DNA from 4 places in the Streptomyces sp. NPDC059037 genome. Region 1 is predicted to be linked to each of the others. Evidence: riboswitches for the same ligand, from Rfam matches in the RefSeq annotation. Region 1 holds a riboswitch; each other region holds the start of a gene.

Region 1 (7,414 bases):
GCGCTCGTCGATGCGGTCGAAGCGCACGGTGGCGATGAACTCGCCGCCCACCGTGGCCGCGAGGCCCACCCGGTCCACCTGGTCGTGATGGGTGAAGCGGTGCACGTCCTTGGCGGAAAGGCGGGGGTAGGGGGCGAAGAAGCGGTAGTACTTCGACTCGTCCGAGACCTGTTCGTAGAAGCTGACCAGGCGGTCCGCGTCCTCGGCCGTGATGGGCCTGATCCGGGCGGTTCCCCCGTCGCGGAGCACGACGTCGGCTTCCCAGTGGGAGGGGTATGCGTGCCGGTCCGACGGGGTCTGCATGGGGCCAGGGTACGACGTACGGTCGTTGGAGCACGGTCCCTCGGTCGGCGGAGCACTCGCGACGGCATGAGAGACTGGTCTAGACAACTGTGAGACACCTGGAAGGGCAGCAACACATGGCTGAGCGCCGCGTCAACGTCGGCTGGGCCGAGGGCCTTCACGCCCGACCCGCCTCCATCTTCGTCCGCGCGGCCACGGCCGCCGGCGTCCCCGTGACGATCGCCAAGGCGGACGGCAACCCCGTCAACGCCGCCTCCATGCTCGCGGTGCTCGGCCTGGGCGCGCAGGGCAACGAGGAGATCGTGCTCGCCTCCGACGCCGAGGGTGCGGACGCCGCCCTCGACCGTCTGGCGAAGCTGGTCGCCGATGGCCTCGATGAACTCCCCGAGACCGTCTGACAGCGACTGTCGCACGCATACGCCGAAGGGCCCGCCCAAAACAGGGGCGGGCCCTTCGGCGTATTTGCGTCCGCTTCCCGAGCACCGCCGAACGCAACCGAATAAAGGCAGGGGATATCACCGAATGCGGGCAGCAGAAGCAATCGCCTCGCAATCCCCCGCCGAATAGCACTTCTTTGTATACGGCGCCCTTGTTAATTCTGCAGGCTCACCGTGTTTACGACATGTTGCGAACCCCTCACGCGATCGCGTTCCCGCTCGCGCTCGCCCCGCGTCACGAACCGCAGCCGGTGCGCGGCCGTCGCCCGCTCCGTGTGCTGCGCGGTGAGCGCACGGGCCCGCTCCGCGTCGCCGCGCGCCACCGCGTCGACGATCGCCGCGTGCTCCGCCCAGGACTCCGCGGGGGCGGCCGGCGTCTCGACGACATACATCCAGGCGATCTTGTGCCGCAGCTGGGTGAGCAGCGCGGTGAGGCCGGGGCTGCCGGACGACTGGGCGAGCGTCTCGTGGAACCAGCCGCCCAGCGAGCGCAGATCCTCGCTCTGACCGCGCCTCGAACGCTCCTGGCCGAGCCTGACGAGGCCGCGCAGGACCTTCAGATGGGCCTCGGTGCGGCGCTGCGCGGCACGGGCCGCGGCGAGCGGTTCGAGGAGCATGCGGATCTCCAGGAGGTCGGCCGCCTCCTGCTCGGTCGGCTCGGCGACGCACGCGCCCGCGTGCCTGCGCGTGACGACGAACCCCTCGGCCTCCAGGGTGCGCAGCGCTTCGCGCACCGGGACGCGGGAGACTCCGTAGCGGCGCGCGAGCAGTTCCTCGGTGAGCCGGCCACCCCGTTCGTAGACACCGGAGACGATGTCGTCCCGGATGGCCGTGCATACCGAGTGCGCAGGAATGCGCATGACCTGACCTCCGCCTTAATCCCCGCGAAACGCGGTCGATTGACGCTCATTCAGCGACTCTATTGCAGAGCGTCTGAATTTCCGACGGCGGGTCGAAATCCATGGATATTTTTTGGCCAAAGGGAGGCCGTCGATCAAAGGCGGGCCCGGAACGGCGAAAGCCCCGGCTCTCGATGAGCCGGGGCTTTCGGTGAGCTTTCGGTGAACTCTTGGTGATGCGGATCAGACGTTGACGCCGTGCGACCGGAGGTAGGCGACCGGGTCGATGTCCGAGCCGTAGTCCGGACCGGTGCGGGCCTCGAAGTGGAGGTGCGGGCCGGTCGAGTTGCCGGTGGAGCCGGAGAGGCCTATCTGCTGGCCCGGGGTGACCGCCTGGCCGACGGTGACGCTGAGGGACGACATGTGGCCGTACTGCGTGTACGTGCCGTCGTTCATCTGGATGACCACGTTGTTGCCGTAGGCACCGCCCCAGCCGGCCTCGACGACGGTGCCGGAGCCGACCGCGTGGACCGTGGTGCCGGACGCGGCGTGGAAGTCGACGCCGGAGTGGCTGCCGGAGGACCACATGGCGCCGCCGGTCTGGTAGCCCGTGGAGATGGACGAGCCGGTGATCGGCGAGACGTAGCTGTTGAGGCGCTTGCGCTCGGCCTCGCGGGCGGCGCGCTCCTTGGCCTCGCGCTCCTTCTTGGCCTTCGCCTTCGCCTCGGCCTCGGCCTTGCGCTTGGCCTCGGCGGCCTTCTTCTTGGCGGCCTCTTCGGCCTTCTTGGCGGCAGCGGCGTCGTCGGCGGCCTGCTGCTGGGCGGCGGCCTGGGCGTCGATGCTGGCGGCGAGCGAGTCGCCGACGGAGATCGCCTGGGTCAGGCCCGTCTTCTCGACGGCGGCCTCGTCGGCGGCGAGCGCCGGAGCGGCGAGGCCTCCGATGACACCGGTGGTGGTGAGGGCGGCGACGCCCGCCACGTTCGCGGTGGTACGCGTGAGGCGGCTCGGGCGACGGTGCTTCCCGGTGGCACGGGTGAACGCCATGAAGCGGCTGATCCTTTCCTTCCTTCTCGCCTACCGGGTTAGCTGACGGGTTCGGAGCAGGAAGGTCTCCTACGGGTTCCTCGCCTCGCGGCAAGGTGCCCGATTCACCCCAGGGACATGTGGGTCCCCGGCTCCCCTGGCTCGCGCCGTACGGGGACTCGGCGATGACTGTCCGGTGCCGCGGACGCGGCGTACTGCATGACGAACAGCCGGACCAGACGCTAAGCGGGGCGTCTTTCCATCGCCAAACGGATCAGAGGTTTTGTAGCGCACGCCACAGGTCAGACACGTAACCTCCATAGCAATTCGGACATATGAGGACCCCAGCAGCCAATTCCCGCCACTGGGGTCCCGATATGTCCTGACTGTCCCTCAGGCCGTGACCGTCATTCAGCCCGTGACCACACTCACTTCACCGATGCCGAGCGCCTTGACGGGCTCCTCGATCTGCGCGGCGTCACCGACGAGGATCGTCACCAGCCGGTCGCCCGGGAAGGCGTTCACGACGGCGGCGGTGGCCTCCACGGTGCCGGTCGCGGCCAACTGCCGGTACAGCTGCGCCTGGAAGTCGTCCGGCAGGTGCTGCTCGACCTGATCGGCGAGGGTCGCCGCGACGGACGCGGCCATCTCGAACTTGAGCGGGGCCACCCCCACCAGGTTCTGCACGGCGACATCGCGCTCGGCGTCCGTGAGGCCTTCGGCGGCCAGGGTGCGCAGCACCTTCCACAGGTCGTCGAGGGCCGGGCCCGTCGACTCCGTGTCCACGGAACCGCTGATGGCGAGCATCGCGGCGCCCGTGCCGTCCGGCGCCGAGCGCAACACCTGGGCGAACGCCCGTACGCCGTAGGTGTATCCCTTCTCCTCGCGCAGGACGCGGTCGAGGCGCGAGGTGAGGGTGCCGCCCAGGCAGTACGTGCCGAGCACCTGGGCGGGCCAGACGCGGTCGTGCCGGTCCGCGCCGATGCGGCCGATCAGCAGCTGCGTCTGGACGGCTCCGGGGCGGTCCACGATGACCACACGGCCGGTGTCGTCGGCGGTCACCGGGGGCACCGGACGCGGCTCGGCCGTGCCGCCCGTCCAGGCGCCGAGGGTGTCGGCGAGGACGGCGTCCAGGTCCGTGCCGGTCAGGTCGCCCACGACGACGGCGGTGGCCGTGGCGGGACGGACGTGCTTCTCGTAGAAGGCGCGCACGGCCGCCGAGTCGATGGCCGCGACCGTCTCCTCGGTGCCCTGGCGGGGGCGCGACATCCGCGAGGTCGCCGGGAAGAGCTGCTTGGAGAGCTCCTTGGCGGCGCGGCGCGCCGGGTTGGCGCTCTCGTGCGGGATCTCGTCCAGGCGGTTGCTCACCAGGCGCTCGACCTCGCTGTCCGCGAAGGCGGGGGCCCGCAGGGCGTCGGCGAGCAGGCCGAGCGCCTTGGGGAGCCGGGAGACCGGGACTTCGAGGGACACCCGCACACCGGGGTGGTCGGCGTGCGCATCCAACGAGGCGCCGCAGCGGTCGAGTTCGGCGGCGAACTCCTCGGCGGAGTGCTTGTCGGTGCCTTCGTTGAAGGCCCTCGCCATGATCGTGGCGACACCGTCGAGGCCCGCGGGCTCGGCGTCGAGCGGCGCCTCCAGGTGGATCTCCACGGCGACGACCTGCTGGCCGGGGCGGTGGCAGCGCAGCACCGTGAGGCCGTTGTCCAGGGCCGAGCGCTCGGGCGCGGGGAAGGCCCACGGCCGTGCGGTGCCCGCCTGGGGCTGCGGATGGAACTGCATCGTCGCGGCCTCGGTCACTGCGCCGCCTCCTCTTCGTCCTCGTCGGTGGCTTCGGCGGCTTCAGGTGCCGCGATGGGCTCGTACACGAGCACCGCGCGGTTGTCCGGGCGCAGGCGGGCCGCGGCGGCCGCCTGGACCTCCTCGGCGGTCACGTCGAGGACCCGCTGCACGGCGGTCAGGGCGAGCTGCGGGTCGCCGAACAGGACGGCGTACCGGCACAGTTCGTCCGCGCGTCCCGCGACCGTGCCGAGCCGGTCGAGCCACTCGCGCTCCAGCTGTGCCTGGGCGCGCTCCATCTCCTCGGCGGTGGGGCCCTCCTCCGCGAAGCGGGCGAGCTCCTCGTCGACGGCGGCCTCGATGACGGGGACCTCGACATCGCCGGACGTCTTCACGTCCAGCCAGCCCAGCGAGGGGGCACCGGCGAGGCGCAGCAGGCCGAACCCGGCCGCCACGGCCGTGCGGTCGCGGCGTACGAGCCGGTTGTAGAGCCGGGACGACTCGCCGCTGCCCAGGACCGTGAGCGCCAGGTCGGCCGCGTCGCACGCGCGCGTGCCGTCCTCCGGGAGGCGGTAGGCGGCCATCAGGGCGCGGGCCGGGACCTCTTCCTCGACGACCTCGCGCAGCTCCTTGCCGATGGTGTCGGGCAGCGCGCCGTCGCGGGGCGGCTGCTTGCCGTCGTGCGAGGGGATGGACCCGAAGTACTTCTCGACCCAGGCGAGCGTCTGCTCCGGGTCGATGTCGCCGACCACGGAGAGGACCGCGTTGTTGGGCGCGTAGTACGTACGGAAGAAGTTCCGCGCGTCCTCCAGCGTCGCCGCGTCCAGGTCGGCCATGGAGCCGATCGGGGTGTGGTGGTACGGGTGGCCCTCGGGGTACGAGAGAGCGGTCAGCTTCTCGAAGGCCGTGCCGTACGGGACGTTGTCGTAGCGCTGGCGGCGCTCGTTCTTGACGACGTCCCGCTGGTTCTCCATCGACTCGTCGTCGAGCGTGGTGAGCAGGGAGCCCATCCGGTCGGCTTCCAGCCACAGGGCCAGCTCGAGCTGGTGCGTGGGCATCGTCTCGAAGTAGTTGGTGCGCTCGAAGCTGGTGGTGCCGTTCAGCGAACCGCCGGCTCCCTGCACCAGCTCGAAGTGACCGTTGCCGGGCACCTGCTTCGAGCCTTGGAACATCAGGTGCTCGAAGAGGTGCGCGAGGCCCGTACGGCCCTTGACCTCGTGGCGCGAGCCGACGTCGTACCAGAGGCAGACCGCGGCGACCGGGGTCAGGTGGTCCTCGGAGAGCACCACGCGCAGGCCGTTGGCCAGCCGGTGCTCGGTCGCTGTCAGGCCGCCTGAGCCGGCCTCGGCCGTGGCCGTGTGACCCATGGGCATGTACGTCCCTTCGATCGCGGAAAAGCTGGATGTTCAGCCAGTCCTGCCACTGTATGCAAGCGTGCCGACAACCTGTGAAGTTCCCGCTCCGCGCTCGGCGTAGTCGGGGCCGAAGTCCGGGTCGTGGTCGGCGTTGTCAGTGGGACAGTCCACAATGGTCGGCGTCAGATCCCGTTGATGCCCTGGCAGACACCGTGAAGGAGCCGCAGCAGCGATGGCCCGCCGCAGCACGAAGACCCCGCAGCCCGACGACTCGTTCGAGGAGAAGATCCTCGACATCGACGTCGTCGACGAGATGCAGGGCTCCTTCCTCGAGTACGCGTATTCGGTCATCTACTCGCGCGCCCTGCCGGACGCCCGCGACGGCATGAAGCCGGTGCACCGCCGGATCGTGTACCAAATGAACGAGATGGGCCTGCGCCCCGACCGCGGCTATGTGAAGTGTGCCCGTGTCGTCGGCGAGGTCATGGGCAAGTTGCACCCGCACGGCGACGCGTCGATCTACGACGCCCTGGTGCGCATGGCCCAGCCCTTCTCCATGCGGCTTCCGCTGGTGGACGGGCACGGCAACTTCGGTTCGCTGGGCAACGACGACCCGCCGGCCGCCATGCGGTACACCGAGTGCCGGATGGCCGACGCGACGTCCCTGATGACGGAGTCGATCGACGAGAACACGGTCGACTTCGAGCCGAACTACGACGGCCAGGAGATGGAGCCCGTCGCCCTCCCGGCGGCGTACCCGAACCTCCTGGTCAACGGCGCGTCAGGCATCGCGGTCGGCATGGCGACGAACATGCCGCCGCACAACCTGGGCGAGGTGATCGCGGCCGCCCGCCACCTGATCAGGCACCCGGGGGCCGACCTCGAGACGCTGATGAAGTTCGTGCCGGGCCCCGACCTGCCCACCGGCGGCCGGATCGTCGGACTTGGCGGCATCAAGGACGCGTACGCGGCGGGCCGTGGCACCTTCAAGATCCGCGCGACGGTCGCCGTGGAGAACGTGACGGCGCGCCGCAAGGGCCTGGTCGTCACCGAACTGCCCTTCACGGTGGGCCCCGAGAAGGTCATCTCCAAGATCAAGGACCTGGTCGGCTCGAAGAAGCTGCAGGGCATCGCGGACGTCAAGGACCTCACCGACCGCGCGCACGGCCTGCGTCTCGTCATCGAGATCAAGAACGGCTTCGTCCCCGAGGCCGTCCTGGAGCAGCTCTACAAGCTCACGCCGATGGAGGAGTCCTTCGGCATCAACAACGTGGCGCTCGTCGACGGCCAGCCCCTCACGCTCGGCCTCAAGGAGCTCCTCGAGGTCTATCTCGACCACCGCTTCAACGTGGTGCGCCGCCGCAGCGAGTTCCGCCGCAGCAAGAAGCAGGCCCGGCTGCACCTGGTGGAGGGCCTGCTCGTCGCCCTCCTGGACATCGACGAGGTCATCCGCCTCATCCGCTCCAGTGAGAACTCCGCGCAGGCCAAGGAGCGCCTGATGGAGCACTTCTCGCTGAGCGAGATCCAGACGCAGTACATCCTCGACACTCCACTGCGCCGCCTCACGAAGTACGACCGCATCGAGCTGGAGTCCGAGCGCGACAAGCTCAAGGCCGAGATCGAGGAGCTGACCCGCATCCTGGAGTCGGACGCCGAGCTGCGCAAGCTGGTCTCCTCCGAA
Region 2 (6,988 bases), on a different contig from region 1:
GTTTGTGGGTGTTTTTCGCTCCTTGGAACAACACCCACTCTGATCGGGGCCACTAACGCCGAGCTCCCACCCCACTAACATCCGCCTAACGGGGGGACGCGCGAGCAGCTACGCGTACGGTGCGTCGGGTTCACTCGGTGATGTACCAGTCGTTCTTGAGGTACTCCAGGGTGTAACTGCCCAGGTCGCTCTCGGAGAAGGTGACCGAAGCCCTGACCGATTCGACCGGCATCTCGATCTTGGCGGGCGTGCGCACGGCGACGCGCTGCGGGTCGACCGTCGCGGTCTTCAGGGCCTTCTTCTGCGCGGGCGAGATCATCTGGAACACGGTGGCGTACGTCGATGTGCACGGGCCCAGCCCTTGGTCCTCTGCCTTCTTCGCGGCGGGCCGGGCCACTGCGCAGACCGTGTCGATGTCCTCACGGCCCAGCGCGTGGAGGTACTGCTCGTACCGTTTGATCGCGCCCGCCTTCGTCCTGGGCGCGGGCTGGTCGCCGGTCGGCTCCGCCGACGGCTTCTCGGTCCGAGCGGACGCGGACGGCGTGGCCGACTGCTCTTCGGTCGGTGTGGATGTGGACGCGGACGGCTGCGAAGACTTCGCGTCCGTGTCCTCCTTCGCTTTGTCAGGACCGCACGCGCACGCCACCAGCACCACACAGGCCGATACCGCCACGCTCGCCATCGTCCGCGCCCTCATTCGATCCCCTCATCACCAGCCGACAACACGTCAAAGACGTCACGCAAGATCTGGGGAAACGGTTCCCGAGTTCGGTTCGGGCAGGACAGCAGCCGGTTCGACTTCGCGCCCCTGACGGTGTGTGCGGCCGCTGTTAGCCTGCGGCCATGATCAAGGGGAGATCGCCCGGCCGAATAGCGCGGCGCATAGCGGGGGGCAGCAGGTCAGAGCGGGTACTGATCCTGGCCAGCTTCGTGAATCGCGTCGGCAATGGGCTCTTCAACACTGCGTCGGCGCTCTACTTCACGTTGGTCGTGGATCTGCCGGCGGTGCAGGTGGGTGTCGCGCTCACCGTTGCCGGCTTGATCGGGCTGCTCGCGGGGATACCGGGGGGTCACCTGGCCGATCGACGTGGGCCGCGCACGATCATGATGGTCGCTCTGATGGTTCAGGCAGTGGCGATGTCCGCTCTCGTGTTTGTCGAGAGCTGGGCCGCCCTCACGGTCGTCGCCACCATTGACCAGCTTGCCGCAGCCGCCGGCGGCGCGGCCTGGGGAGCCCTTGTGGTCCGGGTCGGTACTGACCGCCCGGCGCTGTTCAGGGCAAAGCTCCGAACTTACGTCAATCTGGGCGTCGTTCTGGGGACCGTGGGTGCTGGATTTGCAGTTGCCTCGAATACTCGTACTGCCTATCTCGTACTGATTCTCGGCAACGCGGCCAGCTTTGCGCTGTGCGCCCTGCTCCTGTTCTTGCTCCCCAACTACAGGGCATTGGCGCCGCCGTTGCAGCAGCGCCGCTGGATCGCTCTCACCGACCGTCCTTTCGTGACGTTCGCAGCCCTCTATGGTGCGATGGGGCTGCAGTACCCGGTGGTGTCGCTGCTTCTGCCGATTTGGATCTCAGAGCACACGGACGCACCGCGCTGGACCGTGGCCGCGGTAGCCGCGATCAATTCCGGAGTCTGTGTCCTCCTGCAGACCAGAATCGGATCCCGCATCGAAACCCCGCGCGATGGCGGCAAGGCGTTCCGCACGGCAGGACTGCTCTTCCTTCTCAGTTGTCCGATGATGGCCCTGGCCGCGCATGCTCCCGTGTGGGCGGCCGCCGGCCTCGTGGTCGCAGCGATCTTCGTCCACAGCCTCGGGGAGATATGGGAGTCCTCGGCCGGCTTCGCCCTCGGCTTCGGCCTGGCACCAGACCATGCCCAAGGCCAGTACCAAGGGCTTCTCGGGCTTGGCTTCACCGCGGGCCAGGCGCTCGCCCCCGCCGTCCTCACCACCGTCGTGCTCGGCATGGGCACCATCGGCTGGCTGCTCCTCGGTGCGTTCTTCGCCGCTGTGGGCGCCGTTGGCCCATCGCTTGAACGCTGGGGCACACGAACCCGGTCCCGACCGGGTCCCGCGGCTGCGGGACCCAGCGGAGACCCGGACGAGGCGCACGTATAGCCACACCCTGGGTTCCGGCAAACGCGTTCCTCTGCGGCCCGCCCGACTACGTCGGTGCAGGCTGGTGCCGACCGCTCAGCCCGGAGCCGGCCCCGCGCTGCCGGCATCCGTCGTCAGGCCCGCCGAGGATTGCCGGGCCTCCTGCGGCTCCTCACCGGGGCGGGCCACCTGTCCGGCGTCGGCGAGCCGGACGAGTTCGGCGAGCCAGGCCGGGGCCTCGCCGCCGTCCATGACGGAGCCTGAGGGACGTACCGATTGCGCTGGTCCGGTGGTGGTGAAGACGTCGGCCGGCATGGCCTGTTCAGCCCCTGCCGTGGCGGCGGGTCCTGCGTCGGCGGCGGTCTCCCGTGCTACGGAGAGCTGCCGCTCGGGCCCGGCCGTCGGGGCCGCGCCCGCGTCCTCCGTGACCGTGATGTGCACCTTCATGGCCGTTCCCCTCGCCTAGTTGAGGACCGCGTACCGGCCTTCGAAGTTCATCTGGGTGCTGCCGACGTTCTTCACCGTCAGCCAGTACGTGACCGTCGTGGCCGTGGCCCGCTCGACCTCGGTCTCCCACTCGATCTGCGGGCTGCCCGTCTGCGGTGTCGTCGGCATGAAGTACCAGATGACGTGCCAGCCCTGCGGCCAGTTGAAGGTGAACCAGCGCCCGGTCTGCCCGGGGTTGAGTGTTCCGGTGAACTGTGTGCCTACTCGCATCGTCGCTTTCCTCTCACATCCGAGAACCGGGTGAACCGCGCGTCACCATCCGAGAACCGCGAACCGGGCCTCGAACTCGACCGAGTCGGCCACGAGGTTGGTCACGTCGATCCAGTACGTCGCGTACGTGTCGTTGGCCCGCTCGACCCGGACCTTCCAGCCGATCTGCGGGGCGCCGGTGCGGACGCTGGTCGGGACGACCGTCCACACCACATGCCAGTGGGCGGGCCAGTTGAAGGTGAACCAGCGGCCGGTGCGGTTCCCGGCGAGGGTGCCCCGGAACTGGACGCCGACCCAGCTGCTCGTCTGGAGGGCCGCCGGGATGAGCTGGCGCAGGTCGGGACGCCTGCCGATGCGCTGGGTCGCCGGGCGTCCCGGCGCGTCCTGCTGCGGTGAGCCGGTGGAACGCAGCAGCTGCCGGGCCCGCGAGGGCGACAGCGGGATACGGCCGTTCGCCCGCAGGACGCCCTGGGTGCCGGCCAGCGCGCCCACGACGATCGGCGAGGCACTGGACGTACCGCTGAACCGGTCCGTGTACCAGAAGTCCTGGTTGTCGCCCGCCTGAAGGTCGCCGTAGCCGGTGGTGGTCACCTCGCGTCCCCAGCCCTGCGCGTCCACGCAGGCGCCGTAGTTGGAGAAGTCGAGGCGGGACCGGTCCGGGCCGTGCTGGCGGCCGTGGGTGCCGGGCGGCGGCGCCCCGGCACCGACGATCACGGCGCCGGCGTCCAGCGTTGTGCGCCGGAAGGGGTTGCGCCACCAGGAGGGGAAGCCCGCCCTCGGGGTGTCGTAGTCGGCGTGGTCCAGGTCCTCCGCGCCGTTGCCCGCGGCCTCGACCACGGTGATGCCCTTGTTGACGGCGTATCGGATGGCCAGGTAGTCGTCCGGCCACCACTCGACGGCGATGTACCCGGCCTGGCCGACGCCGGTCGCGTGCGGACCGGCGCGGTGGATCTCCAGCAGGATGATGTCGCCGGGGCCGAGGCGGTCGGCGGCGTTCCGGATCGCCGTGGCCGTGGGGATGGAGAAGGCGGACGCGCTGGTGACCGTGTCCGGCGCGATCCCGGTGATCCCGAACGCGTTGACGTCGCCGCCGATCTCACCGAGCACCGCGGTGCCGTGATCGGTGTCCGTGCTCCCGGTGCCGGAGACGATGCCGCCCTGGTTCAGCCGCAGGTCCTCGTGGGTGAAGCGCCAGCCCCACTCGCAGTCGATCACGCGGACGCCGGCGCCGCGCCCGCCGGGCAGGGTCCACGCGTACCGGGCGTCGACGCCGCCCGGAGCCGCGTCGAGATAGCCCTGTCGGGCGGTGAAGTCCGGGGAGACGGGCGGTGCGTCGGCGCCCGTCGGCTGCATGTCGTTGAGCGGCGGGAGTTCGGTCTCCTCGCTCTCCTTCTTCGGTACGACATCGGGGACGGCGAGGGCGGCCGCGGGCTTGACGTAGGCGCCCTCCACGGCGTCCGACGCGCGGAGCCGCTCGGCCAGCGCGTCCAACTGGTCGGCGGGAGCGTCGACATGGAAGAAGAGCGCCATCCGGTCGAGGATCTCCAGCGTGGCGTCGTCGGCACCGGCGCCTTCCGAGGGGGCACCCGCCTGGGCGCGCAGCCTCTCCTGGTCCGTGCCGAACAGCGGGCTGAAGGTGACGTCCTCCTGGGCCGCCACGGCGTCGAGACCGCTCACGGAGATGTCCGCGGCGGCGGTCGCGCCGGTCGGGGTGATGCGTACCCCGGCGTCGGCGCGCGTGATGCACACCAGCTCAGGGCGCCCGAAGAGTGGTCCTGGTCCTGGAGCCGGGTGGTCGTTCCCCCGGCTGTTCCCCGCACCTGATCGCTGTGGCACAGCTGACTCCTTCACCACGTTACGGAAGGTCCGCCGGTGGTTTCACATAGGCGGCCTCGACTGCCGGGTGGCCGCGCAGGCTCGTGACGCCGAATCGCCGCTCCAGGAGGTTCCGGACGTCCAGGAGCCCTCCCCCTCCTGCCGGACACGTCCGGTACCGCGTCCGAGCGGCGCGCTCGCGGTCACCGGGCCGCCGACCCTAGTGAGGGGCCGTCACCGGATCGTCGCTGCGGCGTCACCGCGGCTGGGGCTGCGGCGGCACGGACGAGGATATTAGAGATGAAATGCCCGTTTTGACGGCGCGAGCAGCCTCCGCACTATGTCCAGATTTGCAACTATAGTTGCTCATTTAACTTGTTTATGGCGTGAATGAAATTTCTGTCACCATTGCGGGACAGTCGCGCGAAATGGCACGCTCTGATACGCCGTCGAGCAGCAAATCGACCTGCGCCCAATTCGGTGAAATGAGTCACACCGGCGACCGTGGTTCCGAGAGTCGCCGAGCGCACTTCCGTTCTGCGCAAAGAAAGTTGGGCTTTTCGATCAAAGGTGGCCGGGCATTCTGGCCGCCAAGGTCGGGCCTCAGGCATTCCCTATGCGAATTCGTGTCTTGTTCCTTCCGGGCTTTCTCGCCTAACGTCACCGTCAATCCGGATGGAACGCCGAATCCTGCCGCCGTCCGGCAACTCTTCCCACCCACTCAATTACGCACGGCAGGAGCGGGGGACCCAGGTAAGCCGCCGATCCGCATTCCGGATCGGCTCGGGGTGAAGTCGCATTACCAGTGCGACCGGACATCTCCCGTCCGAACCCGACAGCTCACCTCGTAGGCGACGGAGAGGAATTCGTCATGCCTGCAAAGGGCAAGCACCGCCGTCCCAAGTCCAGCCCGCTCAGCCGGGGCATCGCCGCCGCAGGCACGGGCGGGGCCGTCCTCGTACTCCCGGTGCTCGGCGCGACCTCCGCGGGCGCGGCGCAGGCCGCCGCCCCGGACGCCAAGCCCGCCGCCGCCGCGAAGACCTACGTCGTCGTCGCGGGCGACTCCCTCTCCGAGATCGCCCGAGAGCACTCCCTGAGCGGCGGCTGGAAGCAGCTGTACAAGGACAACCGCAGCGCCCTCGGCGACGACCCGCGGCTGATCCACCCGGGCGTCAAGCTCACCCTCGGCAAGAAGGCCTCCGCCGAGCCCGCGGAGAAGTCGGCCGACTCCAGGACGTCCGCCGAGCGGGCGGACCGCTCCGAGCGCAAGAGCACGTCCGCCGAGCCCGCCGCTGCCACGGCGAAGAAGTCGTACACCAACGACCTCGACGGCTGGATCAAGGAATCGCTCGACATCATGGCCCAGCAGGGCATCCCCGGCACCTACGAGGGCATCCACCGCAACATCATGCGCGAGTCCTCCGGCAACCCGCTGGCCATCAACAACTGGGACTCCAACGCCGTCGCCGGAACCCCGTCCAAGGGGCTCCTGCAGGTCATCGCCCCCACGTTCGAGGCCTACCACGTGCCCGGCACGTCGATGGACAGCTACGACCCCGTCGCCAACATCACCGCCGCCTGCAATTACGCGGCCAACCGGTACGGCTCGATCGACAACGTGAACGGCCCGTACTAGACCACACCCCGTCTCGTCCGCTCTGAGCCCCGGCGCGCCATGTGTCCGGGGCTCAGGCCTGTCCGAGGCCGGACCAGGTGCCTGGCCCAGGCCTCGCCGAGTGTTCAGTCACCCGTGCTGTTCCGTGTAGTGCGCGCGGAGAAGGTCGGCGCCCCAGTCGTGGCGGACGTGCCGCCAGACCGAGTGGGCGTGGTTGCCGCCGTCCTGGGTGTTGTCGTACTCGATGAGGAAGTCCGGGGCCCGAACGCAGTAGTAGTGCCGGTCCCCCGGTGCGCGGCCACCGGCCCAGGCGAAGGAGAGGGCGTCCAGTCCACGCGCCACGGCGTCGGACCAGCACTCCTGCGCGTACGCCGCGGGCGCGCGGTCGAGGTAGCGGCGCACCAGACGCTGAAGCAGCCGCTGTTGACCGGGCGCCATGTCGCCGTACGGGAGGCCGGTCGGCAGCAGGTCTGGATCGGCGAAGGGGTCGGCGCGGGTCAAGATGTCGTCCGGAGGCGCGGCGGCGAAGACCGCCTTCGCCCGTCGGCCGACGTCCAGGTCCGTGACCAGTTCGCGGGCCAGGTCTTCCTCCGGCCCCAGCAGCCTGCGGCCGGCCTGCGGACCGTGCGTGATGCGCGCCGGTTCCGCACCGATGAAGTGTGGCGTCACCCGCATCCCGGCCACCGTGATCAATACGTGTACGGCGAGGTGGTGGCCGTTCATCCGCCAGCCCCAAGGTCC
Region 3 (7,414 bases), on a different contig from region 1:
CGGCCGGCCGTCGTCATCGGCGACTCCCGCCGTCGTCCGTCCCCGCGCCGGTGCGCAGGCCGATGTCCAGGCGGTCGAGCAGTTCGTCCTCCTGGCCCTCGAATTCCTCCTCATCGATCTCGCCCGCCACGAACCGCCGTTCGAGCAGGGCGAGTTCGGCCCGGACCGCCACCGGGTCGTAGTACTGCCGCTCGGCCTCGGCGAGTACCTGTCTCACCGCCCAGAGGCTGCCGCGCACCGGTGCGAACGGCAGCAGCAGCACCTCGCCGATCAGCCCCATGGGCTCACACCCCGCCGGTACGTGTCGGCTCGGCGGGGCCCGGCTCGACGAAGCTGTACGGCGGCAGCGGCCCGCTGACGCGCAGTTCGACGTGCGGAAGCGTCTCGCGGACCTCCTGCACGGCCCCGAGGAACTCCTCGGCCGAAGCGCGTTCCACCAGGAACGACACATTGGCCAGCCAGCCCGTGGAGTCGGGACCGGCGCTGACGGCCTCCGCCGCCGGCTCAAGCGCGCGCCGCAGCTGCACGGCGTCCTCGGCCTCCCGGCCCTTGACCGCGGCGACGACCATCTCGCCGAGCCGCAGCCGCTGTTCGTAACTGCCGCCGCCCGCTGCCCGGTTGGCCTCGGCGAGCGCCCGCAACTCCTGGTTCTCGGCCATCACGCGGTGGAGCGCGGCCGCCTCGTCGTGGCTCGCCTTGATGTTGTACTCGGCCTTGCCCGCCAGCGTCCTGAGCCGCTCGTGGTAGTGCTCGGCACGCTCCGCGAGCACGCTCGTGACGGCCGCGTCGTCCGGTGCGAGGCTGCCGAACCGCATCGGAAGCACCGCGCCTGCCGCAGCCGCCTCGTTCAGCACTTTCTGGTGGGCGAGCAGGTTGTTGCGCTTGGGCCGCAGCCCGTCGGGCGCGTCGCTGACGACCGCCGCCAGTTCGCCTTCCTTGATCACCCGCACGGGGTGCGGCGGCTTTCCCACTCCGTCCATGCCCACGGGGAGCGAGGGGTGCGAACATGCGGCGATGCCATAGACGTACGTACTCATTCCGGCTCCTTCTTCGTGCGTGTGGAGATCCCGGTGAGCTCGCCCATGGCGTCGGGGCGCCCCGCGATCCCGTGCGGGCCGGCCTCCAGGTCGAGGCGGTTGCACGCCTCGGCGAAGCGCAGATACGTGTCGACGCTCGCCACGACCACACGTATGTCGATCTTCAGGATCTCGATGCCGACGAGGGCGACGCGTACGAACACATCGATGACGAGCCCCCGGTCGAGTACGAGCTCCAGAACGTCGTACAGGCCGCTGGTGGCACCGCTCGGGCGGGCTTGCCGTGCCGGGAGAGCGGTCGTCCCGGCCGCTCGTCCTTGGCTGTCTCCGTGGAGACCGGCGGGCGCATGTGCGTCGGCCCGCCCGCGCTCGTAGCGCCGGATGCGCCGGTATCCGGTGAGCCCGCCCTGCGGGTCGAGGTCCACCTGATAGCTCGCCAGGAGACTCGTCGTGTCGGGGATCCTGGCGAGTTCCAGGACCTCGATCTCCAACGCCCAGCCGTCCTCGGCCTGTTCGAAGGACGACATGGACTCGGCGGTCGTCCCGGTGAGCTCGGCGAGCTGGGCGCGCGCCTGGCGCAGCACCTCCATGGGGCCCGGCGGGCCGTCCGCGGCGCCGCTTCCCGACCGGGGTGAACTCTTCGGGTTCTGCTGACTCGTGGTCTTCTTCGGTGTGTCCGAGGGTCTGTTCGTCATGGCCACCTCGGACTCCGAGTGGCCCACAACCCGTCGGCCAAACCTGGTGACATGCGCGAGAAGGACCGGCGGCCGGTCCTGATTCCGGCACCATCGTCGTCGTACCGTCGGGTGCGCCGAAGCCGAAGAGAGAGTGGTGCGAGATGAAGCTGGTCGTGCAGGAGTTCCTGTCGCTCGACGGTGTCTCCCAGGGCCCGGGGTCCCCGGACGAGGACACCAGTGACGGCTTCACGCGGGGTGGCTGGTTCGTGCCGCACCTGGACGAGGAGTTCGAGCGCCTCGCCGGCAGCTGGCTCGGCGAGGCGGACGCGCTCCTCTTCGGCCGCCGCACCTACCAGAACTTCGCGCGGGACGGCCTCAGATGACCGACCACCCCTTGGCCGGGATCATGAACAGCCTGCCGAAGTATGTGGCCTCCCACAGCCTGACCGAGGCCGACTGGAACCCGACCACCATCCTGTCCGGCGACGTCCCGGCCCAGGTCGCCGAGGTGAAGCGGCGGCCCGGCCGGGAGCTGCAGATCCACGGCAGCGCCCGGCTCGCCCAGTCACTGCTGGCCGCCGGGCTCGTCGACACACTGCGGCTCGCGATCGCCCCGGTCGTGGTGGGCAGCGGCCGGCGGCTGTTCCCGGACGGCGGCGCGCCGGCCGGCCTGCGGCTCGTCAGTCAGCAGACGACACCGGGCGGCCTGTCGGTGCATGTCTTCGCATCGACCGGCCTTCCGGAGTACGGGACCTACGGATCCGAGGCGTAGGTCCCGCACACCGCGTCCACCGGGGTCAGGTGCGCGGTTCCTGCGTGAGCCGTGCGACCTGCTTGTCGATCACCACGTCGAGCGGGAACCCGGGATTGCGCTGCGCGTTGCGGTCGCTCATGTTCACGGTGAGGGCGCCCACCCGCACAAAGGTCTGACGGTCGGTCAGCACGGTGTCACCAGGGCCGTCCATGCTCAAGTCGAAGGCGACCGCCTCGTCGCCCAATGCGGGCGTCTTCGCCATGGTGATCCGGGAGTTGAGCTTCTGGTCCGGGGTCGTCCCCACCAACGTCTTGCAGGTCTTGAGCCCCTTCTTGAGCCCTTGGAACTGCTCCGCCGCCCCTTGGCCGGCATACGAGGCCAGCCAGGTCCGGCCGCCCCACTGGTTGTCCTTCCACCAGAAGTCCTGGATCACGGATGTGGACGCATCGTGCGAGACGAGGGCGTCGAACACGTCCTGGCATCCAGGGCCCGGCACCAGGACCCGCGGATCGTACTTGGCAACGGGACCCTGTACGGGCGCGCTGTCCACCTGCGGCACTTCACCCTCACGCAGCAGGAGGGACTTCAGCTTCTTGGCCGTCAGCGGCCGGGAAGGAGACGGCGACAGCGACGGCGACGCGGACGCCGGCGCCGAGTCCTTCGCCTTCGGAGCGTCGGTCGACCCCTTCGGCGCGTCGGCTGATTCCTTCGGAGCGTCGGTCGACCCCTTCGGCGCGTCGGCTGATTCCTTCGGGTCGTCGGCCGATTCCTTCGGCAAGCACCCGGTGGCCACGACGATCATCCCCACGGCCATCGCCACACCTGCCGCTCTGCGGCACCTCGTCCACACCACCGCTGCCCCCCGTGATCCTCTTCGCCTGCGACGGGCAGACACTACGGCCCCGCGGCAGGTTCGGCCAACGCGCCCATGGGGCTGTCACGCCTGCGGGTCGGACTCCCGGGCCACCCGTTCCAGGCGGTCGCGATGGTTCTCCCACCACGCCTTGTCGTTGGACGGCATGCTGTCGTTGCCCTCGTTCATGCCCACGGCGCCGTCGATGAGTTCCCGGACGATGTCGGCGTGGCCCGCGTGCCGGTGCGTGTCGGCGATCACGCGCACCACTGCGTGATGGAGCGTCACCTCGTCCCTGCCGCTCGGCCACCACGGCACCTTGCCGATCGTGTCCAGGTCCAGCGCGTCGAGCGTCGCGTCCGCGTGTGCCCATGCCCGGCGGTAGAGCTCCACGATGAACTCACGTGACTCGTCGGCGGTGGCCCACATGTCCGCGTTGCCCTCGGCGCCGCCGTCGAGCCAGGGCAGCGGCTCGCCGGCCGGGCGCCCGAACGTGTCGCCGAGATAGCCGAGTTCCACGCCCGCCGTGTGCTTCACCAGGCCCAGCAGGTTGGTGCCGGTCGGCGTCAGCGGGCGGCGGATGTCGTACTCGCAGAGGCCTTCGAGCTTCCACAGCAGGGCATCGCGGGCGGACTGCAGATAGCGGCGAAGGTCGGCCTTGGGATCCGTTGAGGTCATGCACGCCAGTCTGCCGCTCTCGTGATCTCTGTCCACCGGTTTCACCCGCCGCCACCGACCATCGTTACGTACGTCCTGTACATTTCTTACACGAGCCACGGGCCGGCGCATCCGGCCCCGGGAAGAGGAGTGACGTGCCATGAACCGACCGTCCGCCCGCTATGTCCTGCCCGAGTTCACCGAGCGCACCAGCTCGGGAAAGCGGACTCTCGATCCGTACTCGAAGCTGCTCGAGGAGCGCATCGTCTTCCTGGGCACCCCGATCGACGACACCTCGGCCAACGACGTGATGGCGCAGTTCATGCACCTCGAATACCTGGCGCCGGACCGCGACATCTCGCTCTACATCAACTCCCCCGGCGGCTCGTTCAGCGCGATGACGGCGATCTACGACACGATCCGGTTCGTCACCTGCGACGTGGAGACGACCTGCCTGGGTCAGGCCGCGTCGGCGGCCGCGGTCCTCCTTGCCGCCGGCACCCCGGGAAAGCGCCACGCGCTGCCCGGCGCCCGGGTGTTGATCCATCAGCCCTCGATCACCGAGCCGATCCAGGGCCAGACATCCGACCTCGCGATTCAGGCGGCCGAGCTGCAGCGCACCCGTGCGCTCCTGGAGGAACTCCTCGTACGGCACACGGGACAGAGCCCGGAGCGCATCGCGGCGGACATCGAGCGGGACAAGATCCTCAGCGCGCCCGAAGCACTCGTGTACGGCCTGGTGGACCGGATCATCCCGAGCCGCAAGGATTCGCTCCGCGGCAGCAAGGACTCGCTCCGCGCCCCGGACGCGAGGTGAGCCGGTGATGCTGCCGCCCGAACTGCCTCCACTGCCCGCACTGACCCGCGCCGAGGGCGAGTTGATCGACCGGTACCTCGAAGTGGTCGATCTGCTGGGCCGGATCAACCCCGCCCGCGCGTCCGACACGTACGGCGGACTGCGCGCCGCCCAGGCCCTGGTGGGCAGCGCCACCGCGCTGCGGGACGCGCTGACGCTGATGCACCAGCGGGGCGAGAGCGCCGTGCACGCACCGACGTTGGCGCGGGCGCTGCGCGTGCTCGACGGGGAGCGGCGGTCCTGCCGGGTCACCGTGCCGCCCCCTTCGGCGCCCTGATTCCCCCTCAAGTCGGCTGCCCGGCAGGTCTGTAGCCGTCCGGGGCCGGAGTTAAACGGACCAGACGGGCTACCCCGTTCGGCGTAGCAGGTCGTCGTCAACGGGGTCGGTCGCAGTTGCGTCAGCGGTGTACGCGACGGCCGGAATGACTCCTTCCGGTGCTGGTAGAGCGATCGTCGAGCCCTGCGAAGGGTGCCCTTATCCGGCGTTGTCCACCTGAACGGTTCAGCCGTGAGGAGCCTCACAAAACGCCGTTTCGGCTCGGTTTTCGGGCCGTTGACGGGTCAAGATCCCTTCCGACGACAAGCCCCCGCCACAGCGGCGGGGCGGTCCGGGCGGACGCCGAGTCCTGCCGCCGCCCGGATGCCCGGTCGACATCGGTGCACCGGCAGGAGTGGAGGACCCAGGCACGACGGGTCGGTCCGGAAGGTCCGGACAACGGCCCTTGGGGTGAAGCCGCACACCGCGGCCGGGCAACTTTGTCAGCCCGAATCCGACAGGTCATCCTTCACAGGCGGCTGACGAAGGGTTGCGCATGACCGCGCTGAATCATGTTCCGTCGCTGCTCACCAGGGCCGGTTGCGCATCGGCTCTCACGCTCGCCGTCGTCGGCGGCACCCTCGTGGCCCCAGGGCTCACGACGGAGGCCCAGGCCGCGACACACGGAACGAAGGCCCTGAAGATCGCCGCGTCCAAGAAGGGCTCGCCCTACCGCTACGGAGCCACGGGGCCCAACCGGTTCGACTGCTCGGGCCTGACGCTCTACTCGTTCAAGCGCGCCGGCAAGAAGCTCCCGCGCACCGCCGCACAGCAGTACAACAAGACCCGGCACATCTCCGCGTCCAACCGTTCCCGCGGTGACCTGGTCTTCTTCCACTCCGGCCGGAACGTCTACCACGTCGGCATCTACGCGGGTAAGGGCCGGATCTGGCACGCCCCGAAGTCGAACACCGTGGTGCGGCTCGAGAAGATCTGGACCAAGAGCGTCTCGTACGGCAGGGTGCGCTGACCTGCCGCCGGGCGGCGGCGGCCGGCCCTTCGGCCGGCGTCGTCGCCCGGCGCGTCCACCGCGCTTGGCGCGCGCCGACCCGGATACTCGTGCGGCATGGCCGACGACAGTGGCTCCCACGCCTCTCACGACAACCGCAACGAGACGCCGTTCGAGCGCGCGGACCGCAACTTCTCGGAGATCCTCCAGGAGTTGAGGGTCACGCAGACCGGCGTGCAGATCCTCTTCGCCTTCCTGCTGACCCTTGCCTTCACGCCCCGCTTCCGGACCCTGGACGACGTGCAGCGCGCCACCTACGTCACCACGCTGCTGCTCGCCGTCCTCGCGGCGGCCCTGTTCACGGCGCCGGCCGCGGTGCACCGGGCGCTGTTCCAGCAGCGCGCCAAACCGCTGATCGTGCGGGTCTCCTCGCAGCTCGCCAGGGCCGGCATGGCCGTCCTGATGTTCGCCCTCGCCGGATCGGTGCTCCTGGTCGTGGACGTGGCGGTGGGCCGCACCGGCGGGATCATCGCGAGTGCGGGCACGCTGCTCGTGTGCGGGGGCCTGTGGGGCGTGCTCCCCCGCGTACTCCCCCGCCTGGCGCGCCGCAGGGCCGCACGGCAGGACGTCACGCCAGAGCCGCCTCGATGAGCAGCACCAGGCCGAGGACGCTCAGCGCGCCGCCGGTGACGCCCTCGATCGCCCGGGCGGTACGCGGCCGGCGCAGCCAGCGGCCGAGCCGGTCCACCAGGAGCGCGACGACCGGGAACCACACGAGGGCGAGCGCGACGATGATGGACGCGAGCAGCAGCGTCCTGGGCATCGCGGGGTTCCCTGCGGGCACGAACTGGGGCAGCACGCTGAGGAACGTGATGGGTGCCTTGGGGTTGAGGGCATTGGTGAGGAACCCCTGCCGCAGGCTGCCGCCCACCGCCTTCTCCTCCTCCCCCGGCGCACCGGCACCCCGCACCGGCCGTGCCGCCGACCGCAGGGTGCGGTAGCCCAGATAGAGCACATAGCCGCCGCCGACGATCTGCAGCACCCGGAAGAGCGTCGGCACCGCCGCGAGCACCGCCGCGACCCCGGCCACCGCGAGCGCCGTGTGCACCAGGAGCCCGCCCGCGACACCGATCGCGCAGGTGACCCCGGCGCGGCGGGAGGCGAGGGCGTTGCGCACCACCACGGCGAAGTCGGCGCCCGGCATGGCGACCATGCCCGCGGCGACTCCGGTGAAGGCGACCAGTTGTGCGTCCATGGCCCCCAGCCTGCCGTTCTTCTGCCTTCAGCAGGTATGTGGAATATCCTGGGTCTGCCT
Region 4 (7,414 bases), on a different contig from region 1:
GGGAAGGCGCTGGTCAACTGTGCGGGGTTGCAGTGCGACCGGGTGGCGATGCTTGCCGGGGACGACCCGCAGATGCGGATCGTGCCCTTCCGTGGGGAGTACTTCGATCTTGCGCGGCCCGAGCTGGTGCGGGGGCTCGTGTATCCGGTGCCGGATCCGGCGTTCCCCTTCCTGGGGGTGCATCTGACGCGGGGCATCGGGGGCGGGGTCCATGTGGGGCCCAACGCGGTGCCGGCGCTCGCCCGCGAGGGGTACGGCTGGGGTGTCGTACGGCCCCTGGAGCTCGCCGGGACGCTGAGCTGGCCGGGCTCCTGGCGGATAGCCCGGCAGCACTGGCGGTACGGGGCGGGGGAGCTGCGGCGCTCCCTCTCCAAGGGGGCGTTCACCTCCGCGGTGCGGAGGCTGCTGCCGGCCGTGACGGAGTCCGACCTGATCCCTGTGGCCGCGGGGGTGCGGGCGCAGGCCGTGCTGCGGGACGGAACGCTGGTCGACGACTTCCTCATCCGGGAGGGGGCGCGGACGGTGCACGTCCTGAACGCGCCTTCGCCCGCCGCTACGGCTTCGCTGCCGATTGGGCGGGCGGTGGCCCGGCGGGTGCTGGCACTGCTGTAGGGCTGACCCTGCGGGCAAGTAAAATCGCCCCCACTGTGTCTGAGTCGAACGCCACCCCCACCGAGCCCCGCCCCGCGCGCCCCAAGGCCGAGCCCCGCTTCCCGGGCGGCCCATCGCCCGACCCCGCGGGGTCGCACCACGAGCGGCGGATCCGCAGCTTCCAGCCCCGCAGGAGCCGGGTCACGACGAGCCAGGCCGATGCCCTGCAGCGACTGTGGCCCAAGTGGGGCCTGGACATCGACGGGCAGCGCGTCCTCGACCTCGGGGAGCTGTTCGGCGGCGAGATGCCCGTCGTGCTCGAAATCGGGTTCGGCATGGGCGAGGCGACCGCGCAGATGGCCGCCGATGATCCGGACACCGGGATCCTCGCCGTCGACGTACACACCCCCGGGCAGGGAAATCTGCTCGGGCTCGCCGATCGCAACGGCCTCGGCAATGTCCGCGTCGCCAACGGGGACGCCGTCATCCTGCTGCGCGAGATGCTCCCGGCCGCCTCCCTCGACGGCCTGCGCGTCTACTTCCCCGACCCCTGGCCCAAGGCCCGCCACCACAAGCGCCGCATCATCCAGCCCGAGTTCCTCGACCTCGCCGCGCCCAGCCTCAAGCCCGGCGCGCTGCTGCACTGCGCGACCGACTGGGAGCCGTACGCCGAGCAGATGCTGGAAGTGCTCACCGCGCACCCCCTCTTCGAGAACACCCGGCCCGACGGCGGCTACGCGCCTCGTCCCGCCTTCCGGCCCTTCACCCGCTTCGAAGGCCAGGGCATCGACAAGGGGCACGTGGTCCATGACCTGCTGTTCCGCCGGGTAACAGAGGACCAGTAGCCACCCGGGCGAAAACGCACCGTCGCGGGCCACCCCTGTCCCTCGTTAGGGTCAGCGGCGTGGCCACCAGTTCTCCGCACGCGCACCCCATGCCCCCGGCGGGGCCCCCCGGGCTGCGCCACGCGCGCTGGTGGCAGCGGCGGGCCATCCGCGCCGCCGCGCTGGTCACCCTGCTCGCCCTCTCCGGGCTCGTCATCCTCGCCCTGGTGCGCGAACAGACCGGCACCGAGGGGTTCCTGGTCGGGCTCGGGCTCGCCACGCTGCCCGTGCCGCTGCTCATAGCCGCCTTCCGCTGGCTGGCCCGGGTACAGCCGGGGCCCTGGCGGAACCTCTTCTTCTCCTTCGCCTGGGGCGCCTGCGCCGCCGCCCTCATAGCGATCGTCGCGAACAGCTTCGCGACCCGCTGGATAGCCACCGCCACCGCCGACCCGAGCAGCGCGGACACCCTCGGCGCGACCGTCATAGCGCCGATCGTCGAGGAGACGGCCAAGGCCGCGGCCGTCCTGCTCGTCTTCCTCTTCCGCAGACGCGAGTTCACCGGTGTGCTCGACGGCGTGGTGATAGCCGGAGTGACCGCCACCGGCTTCGCGTTCACCGAGAACATCCTCTATCTCGGCAGCGCGTTCGGCACCGACCAGCTCAACGGCGGCACCGGTCTCGCGTCCGTGACGGCGGCGACCTTCTTCGTACGCATCGTCATGTCGCCCTTCGCGCACCCGCTGTTCACCGTGCTCACCGGCATCGGCTTCGGCATCACCGCGCTCGGCACCGGCCGCGGGCGGCTGCGCCGCGTGCTGCTTCCGCTCGCCGGACTGCTCCTCGCGATGGGCCTGCACGCCCTGTGGAACGGCTCGACGACCTTCGGCGAGTACGGCTTCTTCGCGGTGTACGCGCTCTTCATGCTGCCCGCGTTCGGACTGCTGACCTGGCTGGTGATCTGGCTCAGGCAGCGCGGCCTGCGCGTGGTGCGCACGGAGCTGCCCGCGTACGCGGTCGCGGGCTGGCTCACGCCGCCCGAGCCGTACGCGCTCGGCACGATGCGCGCCCGCACCATCGCCCGCGACTACGCCTCGTACATGCAGGGCAAGGCCGCGGCGCGCACGGTCGCGGAGTACGAGGCGTACGCGACGTCGCTCGCCCTGCTCCGGCACCGGGGCCGGCGCGGCCGCGCGGGCGCCGACTTCGTCGTACGGGAGCGGGAGTTGCTGCACGCGCTGTGGGAGCGCCGCGAACTGGCCAGGCCCGCGCTCGCCTACGCGGCGCGGGCGACGGCACCCGTGCTCGTACCGATGCCGCCGCCGTACGGGTACCGGATTCCCCATCAGCAGGGATACGCGTACGCCGGGCCGGCGGCGGGACATCCCGCCTACCAGGCCCCGTACCACCCCTACCGCGGCTGATCAGGCGGAGGCCTTCGTCAGCGCGGTCACCTCGGCCTCCGTCAGTTCAAGATCGCCCACCGCGAGCAGCGCGGGCAGCTGCTCGACCGTGCGGGCCGATGCGATCGGCGCGGCCACCGTCGGCTGCGCGGCGAGCCAGGCCAGGGCCACGGTCGCGACCTCGGCGCCACGCTCGGCCGCGATCTCGTCCAGGGCGGCGAGCACCTTCACGCCACGGTCGGTCTCCAGGTGCTTGCCCGCGCCCTCGGCCCGCGCGCTGTCGACCTGCGCCCCCGGGCGGTACTTGCCGGTGAGGAAGCCGGAGGCGAGCGCGTAATACGGCACCGCTGCCAGGCCGGAGCGCGACGCGACCTCCTGGAGCGGGCCCTCGTAGGTGCCGCGGGAGACGAGGTTGTAGTGCGGCTGCAGCGCCACGTACCGCGCGAGGCCCTCGCGGTCGGAGAAGTCGATGGACTCCTGGAGCCGCTCGGCGGTCAGGTTGGAGGCGGCGATCGCGCGCACCTTGCCCGACGTCACCAGATCGTCGAGCGCGGTGATGATCTCCTCGACGGGGACGGTCGGGTCGTCGAAGTGCGTGTAGTAGAGGTCGATGTAGTCGGTGCGCAGCCGGCGCAGCGACTCCTCGGCACCGGACTTGATGGTGTTCGCGGACAGGCCCTTGTAGTCGGAGTGGGCGCCGACCTTGGTGGCTATCACGACGTCGGAGCGATGGCCGCGCGCGGCGAGCCAGTTGCCGATGACGGTCTCGGACTCGCCGCCCTTGTTGCCCGGCGCCCAGGCCGAGTAGACATCGGCGGTGTCGACGAAGTTGCCGCCCGCCGCGGTGTAGGCGTCGAGCACCGCGAAGGACTGCGCCTCGTCGGCCGTCCAGCCGAAGACATTGCCGCCGAGGGCGAGCGGGAAGACCTCGAGGTCGGACGGGCCGAGCTTGCGTAGAGAAGTCATACGGGGCTCAACACCCTTACGGATCCCAGCATTCCGTACAGCGGGATGTCCGTTCCGCGCCACCGGATGTGGGCATGCCGAGCCGGCAGCCCTGACGTCGGGGGGTTGCCGCCAGGACCGCCGGAGTCACAGGGGGTGCCTCAGAGCGACTGGCCCTTGTCCCGCAGCCAGGCGGCCGGGTCGACCCCGGTGGAGTCGCCGCCGGGGTGGATCTCCAGGTGGAGGTGCGGCCCGGTCACGTTGCCGGTGGCGCCGACGCGGCCGATGGTGTCGCCGGTGGTGACCTTCTGGCCGGCGCTGACACCCATCGAGGACTGGTGGTTGTACCAGATCTCGGTGCCGTCCTCGAGCTCCAGGATGGTGCGGTAGCCGTACGACCCCGCCCAGCCGGCCTCCTTGATGGTGCCGGAGTGGATCGCCTTGAGGGGCGTGCCCGTCGGCGCCGCGAAGTCGAGGCCGGTGTGGTAGCCGGAGGACCACATGGAGCCGGCCTGCCCGAAGGTGCTGGTGAGCGTGTACGAACTGAGGGGCAGGGTGTAGCTCTTGGCGAGCTTGGCCAGGCGCTCCGCCTCGGCCTTGCGGCGGGCTTCCTCTTCCGCCTTCTTCTTCGCGGCGGCCTTCTCGGCGGCGATCTTCTTCTCGGCCGCGGACTGCTCGGCGGCGGCCTGCTCCGCGGCCTTCTTGACGGCGGCTTCTTCCGCCGCCTTCTGGACCGCGTCGTCCGCCTGGTCCTGCTGGTTCTCGGCCTGCTGCATGATGCGGGCCCGCAGTGCCTCACCGGCGTCGGTGGTGCCCTGCTCGGCGTCGGCGGTGCTGACACCGGCGGTGGTGAGCGGGGCGGCGGCGGTCGTCACGCCGGCGTCGGAGGAGCCCGATTCGGAGTCGTCGGATATCAGGGAGCCCACGCCGGGAAGGGACTTGGCCTCCGGCAGCGAGTCCGTGACGGCCGAGATGTCCGGCATCTCGATGGAGACCGGGGGCTTGCCGCCCTGCGCGGTGGCTATGCCGCCCGCGCCGACGGCGGCGATGACGCCCACGCCGAGGACGGTGGAGCTGCGGGCGAGCCCGCCGCCGCCCTTCTTGTGGACGCGGTGCCTGCCGCGAACGGGACGGATGGACTCCTCGGTCGGATTCCACTCCTCCCACGGCTCGTCGTCGTAGGAACCGAGGTCGTCGTCACTCGGTACGAAAACGGCTTGGGGGGCAGGCCGGTTGGACGCCACTGGGGCGCGCTCCTTTCCTTCCTTCTCGCCTACCGGGTTAGCTGACGGGTTCGGAGCAGGAAGGTCTCCTACGAACATCTGGCACGGATGCACAGATGCCCGATTCACCCCAATTGGTGGTTCCCCGGCTCCCTTTCGGGATTAGGCGTGTGCGCACGGAGCCGACTCGAGTGACGGCTGGGACGACCGCGCTGCGTTATCGAACGTTAATAGACGGCAGGGCCGTATTCCAAGCCGTTCCGACTGATCGTTAACGCCGTTGGCCTGTACTTAACGGGACACCAGGGGTGGGAACGGGGCGAGTTGACCGCACTTCTTCACACACCGGACCTTCACACCGCCTTGACAGTGCGTCAGTTGTTATGCGGAGTGGTGCGATTCAGTCACGTCCCGTGACATCGGGCGGGGCATCGGCCGGTGCGTCGCCGGAGTCCGGCCGCCGCACCGCGAGCAGCGCCATGTCGTCCGTCCCTCCCCCGCCGGTGTGCCGGCGCACCTCTTCGGCCAGCGTCGCAAGCAGCGAGTCCGGACCGTGGGGTCCGGGAAAGATCCGGCCGCCGAGCCGGGCCGCCGGGTTGTAGAACTCGCCGCGGATGTCCCGCGCCTCCGAGAGCCCGTCGGTGTAGAGCAGCAGCATCGCCCCCGGCGGGAACTCCGCCTCGTCGGCGCGGTCCGGCCAGACCCCCAGGTCGCCCATCCCGAGCGGCAGCGCGGGCTCGCTCGCGGACAGCACGCACAGCCGTCCGTCGCCGCGCAGGAGCAGCGGCTCGGGATGCCCGCGGTTGAGGATGCGGATGACTCCGTCGCCGCGCGGGATCTCCGCCAGGACGGCGGTGGTGAACCCCTCGAAGGCGTCGAGCCCCTCGCGCCGCATGCCCTCCCGCGCGAGCGCACGCTCCAGGCGCTGCGCCACCGCCTCCAGGGTCGCCTCCTGCTCGGCCGCCTCCCGGAACGCCCCGATGACGACGGCGACGGCCGCCACCGCCCCCATCCCCTTGCCGCGTACGTCACCGACGATGACGCGTACGCCGTGCGGGGTGTCCTGCACGGCGTACAGATCCCCGCCGATGAACGCGTCGGCCTCCGCGGCCTCGTACCGCGCCGCGATGTCGAGCCCCCCGATCCGGTGATCCGGCTGCGGCAGCACGGCGCGCTGGGCGGCCTCCGCGATGGAGCGGGCGGAGGCGAGCTGTTCGTCGCTGCGGCGTACGACGCGGTTGATGAGGGCGGCGAGCACGGCGACCGTCAGCACGGTGAGCAGCTCGGTGACGGCCTCGACGTCGGTGGTGGTGCTGTTGCCGAAGTGCAGGACGAGCACGGCGAGGCAGGAGGCGGCGCCGATGAGGGCGGTGCTGAGGAGCGAGTAGAACGGGGCGGCGATCAGCGGGGCCGCGGTGAACAGGGGCGCCGCGGTGAACTCCGGAGGAGTCGACATGTCGTACACGACCCCGATGGCCAGCAGGAGCCACGGGAGGGCCCGCACGAGAGCCCGCTCGTGGGTGACGTCCGGACTCGTGTCCGACCCCTCTGAGGGGTTTCTCGGACGTCCTCCTCGCTGCCCCACCGCTCGTCTCCCGCCGATGTCCGCGCCCGGGACCAGCCCCATGACCGCACCTGTCCAGGTTTCCCGCAGCGGCGGCGGGCTGCGAGCGGTGTGGGCCGACCGGATGACGTCAGGGGGGATGACGTCAGGGGGGAATGCCAAAGGCCCGGATCCATGATCTGGATCCGGGCCTTCGGACTTCAGTAGCGGGGACAGGATTTGAACCTGCGACCTCTGGGTTATGAGCCCAGCGAGCTACCGAGCTGCTCCACCCCGCGCCGTTGAAATGAACAGTACGCCATGTGGCGGGATAAAAGCGAACCGGTTGACGGGAGGGGCAAAACCGCAGGTCGCTAGGCGTTCTCGGCGTGCGTCAGGGTCTCCCAGGCCACGAAGAGATCGTCCGTGCCCTCGGGCCGCCGCTGCTGGGTGTACTTCTCCGTGTTCGGGAGATCCAGCTTCAGCCGCTGCCCCAGGTGGTTGAGGCCGACCTCGGTGTCGGGCCCCATGTCGCGCCGCACCTTTCCGCCGCACAGCCACTTGGGCGCCTTGGCCCCCAGCTGGTACTTGGAGTGGAATTCGAGCGCGGCCCTCAGCCGGTCCACGACCTCGCCGTAGAGGTCGACGCCCTGGTGCCAGGCGGTCTCCGCGATGTGCGCGGTGGCAGCGAGCGAGTAGCTGGCGTGCTTGAAGTTGCGGCAGGTCTCCTGGGAGAGCCCGTCGGCGAAGGTCTTCTCCCCGAACCAGTACTTCTGGAGCTGCTTCGGGGTGTTGATGTCACTGCCGGCCGGCGAGACGGGGAGCGGACCGTCCGACTTCATATAGAAGTAGGCGGGTACGCGGTCCCGGAAGTGCGTCACCGCCTTC

What was found. A riboswitch is a leader RNA that binds a small molecule or an ion and turns the genes downstream of it on or off. The one in region 1 is predicted to bind cyclic di-AMP.
Positions count from the first base shown of each region.
Region 2: linked by a shared signal. The riboswitch ahead of ACFWY6_RS42780 (transglycosylase SLT domain-containing protein) and the one ahead of ACFWY6_RS15825 (M23 family metallopeptidase) in region 1 are both predicted to bind cyclic di-AMP.
Region 3: linked by a shared signal. The riboswitch ahead of ACFWY6_RS33105 (C40 family peptidase) and the one ahead of ACFWY6_RS15825 (M23 family metallopeptidase) in region 1 are both predicted to bind cyclic di-AMP.
Region 4: linked by a shared signal. The riboswitch ahead of ACFWY6_RS23350 (M23 family metallopeptidase) and the one ahead of ACFWY6_RS15825 (M23 family metallopeptidase) in region 1 are both predicted to bind cyclic di-AMP.

Region 1 covers NZ_JBHYIG010000063.1:24,637-32,050, forward strand. The annotation lists gene ACFWY6_RS15810 (GNAT family N-acetyltransferase) at 1-303, opposite strand, end outside; gene ACFWY6_RS15815 (HPr family phosphocarrier protein) at 420-701, shown strand; gene ACFWY6_RS15820 (GntR family transcriptional regulator) at 896-1,600, opposite strand; gene ACFWY6_RS15825 (M23 family metallopeptidase) at 1,823-2,623, opposite strand; cyclic di-AMP (ydaO/yuaA leader) riboswitch at 2,636-2,797, opposite strand; gene ACFWY6_RS15830 (M16 family metallopeptidase) at 3,014-4,399, opposite strand; gene ACFWY6_RS15835 (pitrilysin family protein) at 4,396-5,751, opposite strand; gene ACFWY6_RS15840 (DNA topoisomerase (ATP-hydrolyzing) subunit A) at 5,966-7,414, shown strand, end outside.
Region 2 covers NZ_JBHYIG010000390.1:85-7,072, forward strand. The annotation lists gene ACFWY6_RS42755 (hypothetical protein) at 131-697, opposite strand; gene ACFWY6_RS42760 (MFS transporter) at 844-2,121, shown strand; gene ACFWY6_RS42765 (hypothetical protein) at 2,197-2,547, opposite strand; gene ACFWY6_RS42770 (hypothetical protein) at 2,563-2,817, opposite strand; gene ACFWY6_RS42775 (S8 family peptidase) at 2,860-4,653, opposite strand; cyclic di-AMP (ydaO/yuaA leader) riboswitch at 5,337-5,499, shown strand; gene ACFWY6_RS42780 (transglycosylase SLT domain-containing protein) at 5,504-6,268, shown strand; gene ACFWY6_RS42785 (DUF3500 domain-containing protein) at 6,377-6,988, opposite strand, start outside.
Region 3 covers NZ_JBHYIG010000216.1:7,715-15,128, reverse strand. The annotation lists gene ACFWY6_RS33155 (gas vesicle protein) at 1-17, opposite strand, end outside; gene ACFWY6_RS33150 (gas vesicle protein GvpG) at 14-280, opposite strand; gene ACFWY6_RS33145 (GvpL/GvpF family gas vesicle protein) at 285-1,037, opposite strand; partial or broken gene gvpJ (gas vesicle protein GvpJ) at 1,043-1,288, opposite strand; partial or broken gene ACFWY6_RS33135 (gas vesicle protein) at 1,388-1,732, opposite strand; partial or broken gene ACFWY6_RS33130 (dihydrofolate reductase family protein) at 1,876-2,486, shown strand; gene ACFWY6_RS33125 (hypothetical protein) at 2,512-3,282, opposite strand; gene ACFWY6_RS33120 (DinB family protein) at 3,406-3,999, opposite strand; gene ACFWY6_RS33115 (ATP-dependent Clp protease proteolytic subunit) at 4,139-4,795, shown strand; gene ACFWY6_RS33110 (hypothetical protein) at 4,803-5,111, shown strand; cyclic di-AMP (ydaO/yuaA leader) riboswitch at 5,477-5,643, shown strand; gene ACFWY6_RS33105 (C40 family peptidase) at 5,647-6,120, shown strand; gene ACFWY6_RS33100 (DUF6328 family protein) at 6,217-6,750, shown strand; gene ACFWY6_RS33095 (LysE family translocator) at 6,728-7,354, opposite strand.
Region 4 covers NZ_JBHYIG010000115.1:2,911-10,324, reverse strand. The annotation lists gene lhgO (L-2-hydroxyglutarate oxidase) at 1-612, shown strand, start outside; gene trmB (tRNA (guanosine(46)-N7)-methyltransferase TrmB) at 636-1,436, shown strand; gene ACFWY6_RS23360 (PrsW family intramembrane metalloprotease) at 1,526-2,836, shown strand; gene ACFWY6_RS23355 (aldo/keto reductase) at 2,837-3,781, opposite strand; gene ACFWY6_RS23350 (M23 family metallopeptidase) at 3,922-5,004, opposite strand; cyclic di-AMP (ydaO/yuaA leader) riboswitch at 5,016-5,162, opposite strand; gene ACFWY6_RS23345 (PP2C family protein-serine/threonine phosphatase) at 5,384-6,487, opposite strand; tRNA gene ACFWY6_RS23340 (tRNA-Met) at 6,752-6,825, opposite strand; gene ACFWY6_RS23335 (alginate lyase family protein) at 6,901-7,414, opposite strand, start outside.